Linked DNA regions of Marinobacterium aestuarii. The protein of the gene in region 1 interacts with the protein of each later gene in a pairwise test. Links are inferred from orthologs where the notes say so. Each region holds a gene or a part of one and is shown on either strand. Other genes may lie near its edges.

Region 1 (3,849 bases):
AGGTAAAGTACCACCAGGGTTACGAGGGCCGCCGGAACCGCAATCATGAAGTTGAGGCGAAACTTGTCACGCATCTCGCAGCCCTGGGAGCGGGTGGCGGCGATGGTGGTGTCGGAGATGATTGACAGGTTGTCACCAAACATGGCGCCACCAATCACGGTACCCACGGTGAGCGTCAGCGGTAGGTCGGTGGCCTCGGACAGACCCACGGCCACAGGTGCGATGGCGGCGATGGTGCCCATGGAAGTCCCCATGGAGGTGGCGACAAAGGCGGTAATCACAAAGAGTCCCGGCAGCACCAGGGATTCAGGCACCACGCTGAGACCGAAATTCACGGTGGCATCCACACCGCCCACGGCCTTGGCGACGCTGGCAAAGGCACCGGCCAGCAGGTAAATAATGCACATGGTGATGATGGTGCTGTCGCCCACGCCCTTGATAAAGGTCTCGATGCGGCTATTGAGCGCACCGCGCCCGAGCAGCAGGGCCAGCACTATGGCGGGCAGGATCGCCACCGGTGCTGAAATCTGGTAGAAGGCAAAGTCGGTGTCCTGTGCCTGGTAGTACAGACCGCTGCCAATAAAGAGTGTCAGGAACAGCAGCAGGGGTAGCAGGGCGATCGCTCTGGGTTGCATCGCAGTCTCCAAGGGTGTGCCGCCGGGTAGGCGACGGATAAATAACAGGGCGCTGGGGTAAAACGCCTTAGTGGTCAGGTTCACTGCAGTGCGACTGCGCGGATGATTCTGACGGCAAGCGCGGCATTATACGGATAGCACTGCGCGCGACTAAAGATTGTCTGGTTATATTCTAATAAGTTCTTACTGATTGCTTTTATATAACTACAGTCCCTTGTATGACACTGGCGCCGGGCAGGGCTTGCGGCTAATATGACTGTCTATTTATACAGTTATCGACGCCATGATTCTTTATATCGCAGAAAAACCCAGCCTCGGCCGCGCCATTGCCGATGTATTGCCCAGGCCGCATCAAAAAGGCGACGGTTATATTCGCGCCGGTAATGGCGATACCGTCAGCTGGTGTATCGGCCATCTGCTGGAGCAGGCCGAGCCCGATGCCTATGATCCGGCGTTCAAGCAGTGGCGCCTCGAGCATTTGCCCATACTGCCGCAGCAGTGGCAGTTGACGCCCAAGCCCAAGACCCGCAAGCAACTGACAGTACTGCGCAAGCTCGTCAAGGAGGCGGATCAGCTGATACACGCCGGTGACCCGGACCGCGAAGGCCAGTTGCTGGTGGATGAGGTTATCGAGTACCTGGGCGTCAAGGATGCCAAGCGTGCGGCGGTGCAGCGCTGTCTGATCAGCGACCTGAATCCTGACGCCGTGCGGCGGGCACTGCAGCGTCTGAGACCCAACCGGGAATTTGTACCGCTGTCCACCTCGGCTCTGGCCCGCTCCCGGGCAGACTGGCTCTACGGGCTCAATATGACCCGTGCCTACACCATTCAGGGGCGCAAGGTGGGGTACGACGGCGTGCTGTCGGTCGGCCGGGTACAGACACCGTTGCTGGGGCTGGTGGTGCGCCGGGATCAGGCGATTGCCGCCTTTGTACCCAAGCCGTTTTATGAGGTACGCGCGCATCTGCTGACGGCTGCGCAGGAAGCCTTCCATGCCAAGTGGCAGCCCAGCGAGGCCTGTGCACCCTATCAGGACGAAGACGGGCGGGTGCTGTCCAGGCCGTTGGCCGAAAATGTGGTTCAACGCATCAGCGGGCAGCCCGGCACCGTGCTTGAGGTCGAGCAGAAACGTCGTCGCCAGGCGGCGCCCTTGCCCTATAGCCTTTCCAGCCTGCAGATTGATGCCGCCAAACGCTTTGGTTTCAGTGCCAAGGAAACCCTGGATATCTGCCAGAGCCTGTACGAAAAGCACAAGCTGATTACCTATCCCCGCTCTGACAGCCGCCATCTGCCGCTGGAACATCTGGCGCGCGCGCCTCAGGTGCTGGGTGCCATTGGTCACAATAGTGAAGCGCTGAAAGATGCACTGGCGGCCACGGACAGCCGGCGCAAGAGCCAGGCCTGGAATGACAGCAAGGTAGATGCGCACCATGCCATCATACCGACCGAGAAGAAGCAGGCTGCAAGCGGGTTGCAGGGGCGGGAGAAACAGCTGTACGAACTGATCGCGCGCCAGTATGTGGGGCAGTTTCTGCCTGACTTCGAGTATTTTGAAACCCGGGTGGAAATCGATATCGCCGGCGGGCGCTTTCGCACCCAGGCCCGAGAAGTCATAGTGCCGGGCTGGAAACCGTTCTTTGGGCGTCAGGAGCCCGCCGGTGATGAGGCGACGCAACTGCTGCCCGCGCTCAGTGTGGGTCAGGTCTTGCAATGTGAGCGTGGGGAGCTGGTGGAAAAGATGACCCAGCCACCCAAACACTTTACCGATGCGACCCTGCTGGCCGCCATGACCGGTATCGCCCGTTTCGTGGAAGACCGCTCAATCCGCCAGATTCTGAAGGATACCGACGGTCTGGGTACAGAAGCGACTCGCGCCGGTATTATCGAGCTACTGTTCAGGCGCGGATTTCTGGAACGTCGTGGCAAGGCGATTCACGCCACGGCCGCAGGTTGTGGCCTGATCGACAGCCTGCCGCGGCAAACCACACTGCCGGACATGACGGCGCAGTGGGAGGCGCGCCTGGAGGCCATCTGCCAGCGTGAGGGTAGTTACGGCGACTTCATGGGGGCGCTGGTGACTGCACTGGGTGAACTCATTCAGACGGCCAGCAATACGTTACCCCAGGGGCTGCAGGGCGTTCGCAGCGCCACCCCCGGGCGTGGTCGACGCAAGACGAGTACGGCGAGCGGTGCCGCTCGTAAAGCGCCCCGCAAGAGCGCGTCTGCAACGTCCGCCCGCAAGGCTCCGGCCAAGCGGCGCAGCCCCGCAAAATCAGCCAGCAAGACTAGCTAAGCCTGTCTGCCAGAGTTCACTCCTGTTTTTGCTACAAGCGGGCACCAGACAGTTGTGTGGGGCCTGGGGCAGGCGTAGAGTTCAGCGCGCCGCGCCAAAGCCCATTGCAAAGGCAGGGTTGCTGGTGCGGGACCTGGCCCATCCGTTCGAGATGGTTTCTGAGCGATTTTGCGAGAGAAATACTACATGGATCTGGTTTTGTCACCGGAGTTGCTGGCGGCGCTGTTTGGTGTTGCGCTGCTGGCGGGGTTTATCGACACCATTGCAGGCGGCGGTGGCCTGCTGACGCTGCCGGCCCTGTTGCTGGCCCAGGTGCCGCCGGTGGCGGCATTGGCCACCAACAAGCTGCAAAGCTCCTTTGGTAGCCTGACGGCGGCACTGACCATGTTGCGCCGGGGAATCGTCAGGTTCGAGGATGTGCGTGGCATGGTGGTCGGGAGTCTGCTGGGCTCGGTACTCGGGACCCTGCTGGTGCAGTTTATTAATCCCGGCATTCTGATGTTTCTGATTCCGCTGGTACTGGTGGTGATCGCGCTCTATTTCCTGCTGGTGCCCACCGCAGGGCTGGAGGAAACGCCGGCGCGCATGAGCCGGCGCCTGTACAGCATGACGCTTGCGCCGCTGGTGGGGTTTTACGACGGCTTTCTGGGGCCAGGCACAGGGTCCTTTTTCGCCTTCAGCAAGATCTGGTTTCGCGGGCGTAACCTGCTGGGCGCTACCGGAGCGGCCAAGGTGATGAACTGCGCCAGCAATGTGGCTTCACTGGTGGTCTTTATCGCAGGTGGCAAGGTGGTCTGGAGTCTGGGTGTGGCGATGATCGCGGGGCAGATTCTGGGCGCGCTGATTGGCAGCCACACCATGATTCGCCATGGCAGCCGGATTATTCGCCCGCTCGTGGTTGGCATGTGCCTGTTGATGGCA
Region 2 (3,835 bases), 2.4 Mb from region 1 along the record:
TCCGATGGGCAGCGCCTGTGGCGCTGCCCATCGGCTGTCGCTGCATGGATAATCTGTTCTTCCTCATTTCCAAGACCCTGTGGCTGGCGGTACAGCCGGATAATCTGCTGGTTCTGCTGCTGTTGCTGGCGGCCTGCGGTGTCTGGCTAGGCCGTCGCTGGGGTCGGGCGCTGCTGGGCTTGCTGGCGCTGGCCATGCTGAGTCTTATGCTGCTGCCCCTGGGCAATCTGCTGTTGCAGCCTCTGGAGTCACGCTTTCAGCCTGCGGCACTGCCCGAGTCGGTGGCGGGCATCATGGTGCTGGGCGGCGGCGAGGATGCCGACCTGAGTGCGCGCTGGGAGCAAAGCCAGTTCAACAGTGCGGCCGAGCGTCTGATGGTGTTGCCAGAGCTGATGCAGCGCTATCCTGACGCCCAGGTGGTGTTCAGTGGCGGCTCTGCCGCGGTGCTGGATGCACAGTACCGCGGCGCCGATGTCGCCCAGAATTGGCTGGCGACACTGCCGGCATCCCTGTTCGAGCGGCCGGTGCTGTTCGAGCGTGATTCACGCAATACCTGGGAAAATGCGCTTTTCAGTGCCCGTCTGCTGGGCGGGGTACCGGAGCAACCCTGGCTGCTGGTCACCTCAGCCTTCCATATGCCGCGCTCCGTGGGTATCTATCGACAGCTCGGCTGGCAGCTTGTGCCTTATCCGGTGGACTACATCAGTAGCGGTGATCTGGTGCGGGTGCAGTTCGCCCTCAATCTGCGTGATCTGGTGGTGGGCGTGCGGGAATGGACCGGTCTGCTGATCTACCACCTCACCGGGCGAACCACTGCGTTTTTCCCGGCACCCGAGGCCTGATGCCATGACGGATATACAGATCGAACGGCGCCCGGCGCCGGATAGCAGCCTGCCCGTTTTCAGCGAAACCCACCCCGTGCTGGCGCGTATCTATGCCGCCCGTGGTGTGCAGTCGCTGAATCATCTGGGGCGCTCACTTTCAGAACTGCTGCCGGATTCCGGTCTGCAGGGGCTGGATGCGGCGGTGGCCCGGCTGGTAAAGGCGATTAGCGCCGGCGAGAGCATACTGATTGTCGGCGACTTTGACTGCGACGGTGCCACCAGTACCGCAGTGGCGGTGCTGGCGCTGCGCATGATGGGCGCAGCCCAGGTGGACTACCTGGTGCCCAACCGTTTTGAGTACGGCTATGGCCTGAGTCCCGAAATTGTCGAGGTGGCGCGCAAGCTGGGGCCCAAATTGCTGGTGACGGTGGATAACGGCATTTCCAGCCTGGAGGGGGTGGCCCGCGCCAATGCCTGTGGCATGGATGTGGTGGTCACCGATCACCACCTGGCCGGCAGCGAACTGCCAGCGGCCTGCGCCATCGTCAATCCCAATCAGCCGGGCTGCGGCTTTATTGCCAAGTCGACCTGTGGTGTCGGGGTGATTTTTTACGTCATGATCGCGCTGCGCCGGGCGCTTACAGCCCGCGGCTGGTTTGAACAGCGTAACCTGCCGGCGCCGAACCTCGCCAGTTTGCTGGATCTGGTGGCGCTGGGGACTGTGGCCGATGTGGTGGCGCTGGAGCACAACAACCGGGTGCTGGTGCACCAGGGCCTGCAGCGTATCCGCGCTGGCAAGGCGCGTCCTGGGCTGCATGCTCTCATTGAGGTGTCGGGCCGCAGCCAGTCGCGTCTGGTGGCGAGTGATCTTGGCTTTGCCCTGGCACCGCGCCTCAACGCCGCCGGCCGGCTCGAAGATATGTCTATCGGCATTGAATGTCTGCTGACCGATGACCCTGATCGTGCGCTGGAGCTTGCCCGCACCCTGGATGAGCTGAATCAGGAGCGTCGCGGTATCGAGCAGGAGATGCAGCAGCAGGCGTTGCAATCGCTGGCGCGACTGGAGCTGGATGAGACTGCGCTGCCCGTGGGGCTCTGCCTGTACGATGAAAGCTGGCATCAGGGTGTTATTGGCATCCTGGCCTCGCGCATCAAGGAGCGGGTGCATCGCCCGGTAATTGCCTTTGCCCCTGGCGATGATGGCGAGATCAAGGGGTCGGCGCGCTCGATCAGCGGTTTCCATATCCGCGACGGACTCGATGCCATAGCCGCGCGCTATCCCGGCCTGCTGCACAAGTTTGGCGGCCATGCGATGGCGGCGGGCATGACGCTGGATGCGGCACGTTTTGCCGATTTCAGTGCGGCCTTTGATGAGCAGGTGCGAAAGCAGCTCGATGAAGAAGCCCTTACGCGACGCCTGCTGACAGATGGCGCCTTGAGTGCCGCCGATCTGAGCATTGAGCTGGCTGAAGTGCTGCGAGAAGGCGGACCCTGGGGGCAGCAGTTTGCGGAGCCACTGTTCGATGGTGACTTCGGTCTGCTGCAGCAGCGCATTGTTGGGCAGCGACATTTGAAGCTGGTGCTGATGGAGCCGGCCACCGGGCTCGCGATCGATGCCATCTGGTTTAATATTGATACGGCGCTCTGGCCAGACACGTCGGTGCAGCGGGTGCGGGTGGTGTATCGGCTGGACGTGAATGAATTTCGCGGCCAGCGCAATCTGCAGCTGATGGTGGATCACCTCGAAGCGATCAGCTAATTAATGTGGGGGCCATCCAGGCTCCCGAATCTGGTGACAAGAGGAAGTACGAGAATGAATGATTTGACGCTGAATGAACTCAACACCCTGCTGACGGTTTTCGCCAGGGCGGGTGTTGAAGCGGGCGCAGGTGCCGAGGGTGAGCTGCTGCAGCGTCTGAGTCAGGCTCAGGCCGAGCGCGAAGAGCTGGACAACATGGACTTTGACGATTGCGCCGGCGGTGCCTGCAAGCTCTAATGCCGTTTGCTCTGTGCGTTGTCGGCGGCGATGGCGGGCGGATTGATCATGCAGGTTTGCGGTGAGCGTGAACATCATGCAGGATGTGCAGGATGGCTTAATCACGGATGAAACCAGATGGGATCTGCTGGGGTATTTGATTGCAGAGTCTTGCTCTGCCGCCGCATCGTAGCGCCGAAGTCGACCGGGCCCTGTGGGCTCAATCAAGTCAGGAGCCGTTGATGTCAGCAGGACGCAGGAAGATGTCTGCTTGTATAGCGCAACGCCGCATGCCCTATCCAGGTCTTATCCTGGTGTCTGCTGTTGCGCCGATGCTATGGCCATCGGCCTCAATGGCGGCCGACGTACTTGAGAATCCCGCGCCTGTGATGGCCGCACTGTTGGTGATGCTTGCGCTGACCCTGGCGGTGCTGGCTAGCGTCTGTTATCGCAGCCGGCAGCAGCAGGTGCAACTGCGGGCACTCGAAGCCGGCCAGTATCGTTATAGAGCCATCTTCGATGCCCTGCCCGAGGCGGCTTCGATCAAGAGCGCCAGTGGCCAGTATCTGGATTGCAATCGCGCCTTCGCAGAATTCACCGGTTTGAACGCTGAGGTGCTGTTAGGGAAAACCAGCGGTGACATATTCTCGGTGTCCGACGGACAGCGCATCTCGGCGCAGGAGCGTCGTGCGCTGAAGACCGACGGCATCTTCCGGAGTGAAGACTGGGTGCATGGTGCCGGGCGCCGGCCGCGCCTGGTCAGTTTTCTGCGTACCCGCCTGCCGGTTCAGGGGGCGCAGGAGCCGGCGCTGCTTGTCATTGGCAGCGACATTACGGAGCAGCGTCAGGAAGAGGTCATCACGCGGCTGCAGAACATGACGCTGGATTGCCTGCTGCGCGGTATTGCCCTGACCACGGTACTTGAGCGGCTGGTCGAAACGGTGGAGCAGGCCTACCCCGGCCTGCTTTGCTCGGTCATGCTGCTGGACAAGGATCGATTGCTGCGCTCCACGGCGGCACCTTCACTCCCCGACTA

The links. The genes of interacting proteins can lie anywhere in the genome.
Region 2: the proteins of A8C75_RS13255 (region 1) and recJ interact in binary tests that used the Escherichia coli proteins (3 or more experiments, as listed by UniProt). The link is inferred for Marinobacterium aestuarii from one-to-one orthologs.

The regions. Positions count from the first base shown.
Region 1 is NZ_CP015839.1:3,020,330-3,024,178, reverse strand. What follows is about bases 494-3,423. They hold A8C75_RS13255 (DNA topoisomerase III), read left to right. Parts: upstream 494-918; coding sequence 919-2,928; downstream 2,929-3,423. Other genes in these bases: A8C75_RS13250 (TSUP family transporter), read left to right, coding at 3,115-3,423; A8C75_RS13260 (Na+/H+ antiporter NhaC family protein), read right to left, coding at 494-635. Also shown: more of A8C75_RS13260, read right to left, coding at 1-493; more of A8C75_RS13250, read left to right, coding at 3,424-3,849.
Region 2 is NZ_CP015839.1:582,421-586,255, forward strand. Bases 299-3,214 are described here. They hold recJ (single-stranded-DNA-specific exonuclease RecJ), read left to right. Parts: upstream 299-846; coding sequence 847-2,583; downstream 2,584-3,214. Other genes in these bases: A8C75_RS02515 (YdcF family protein), read left to right, coding at 299-842; A8C75_RS02525 (hypothetical protein), read left to right, coding at 2,638-2,820; A8C75_RS02530 (sensor domain-containing protein), read left to right, coding at 3,063-3,214. In the rest of the region: more of A8C75_RS02515, read left to right, coding at 45-298; more of A8C75_RS02530, read left to right, coding at 3,215-3,835. UniProt on the Escherichia coli protein: Single-stranded-DNA-specific exonuclease.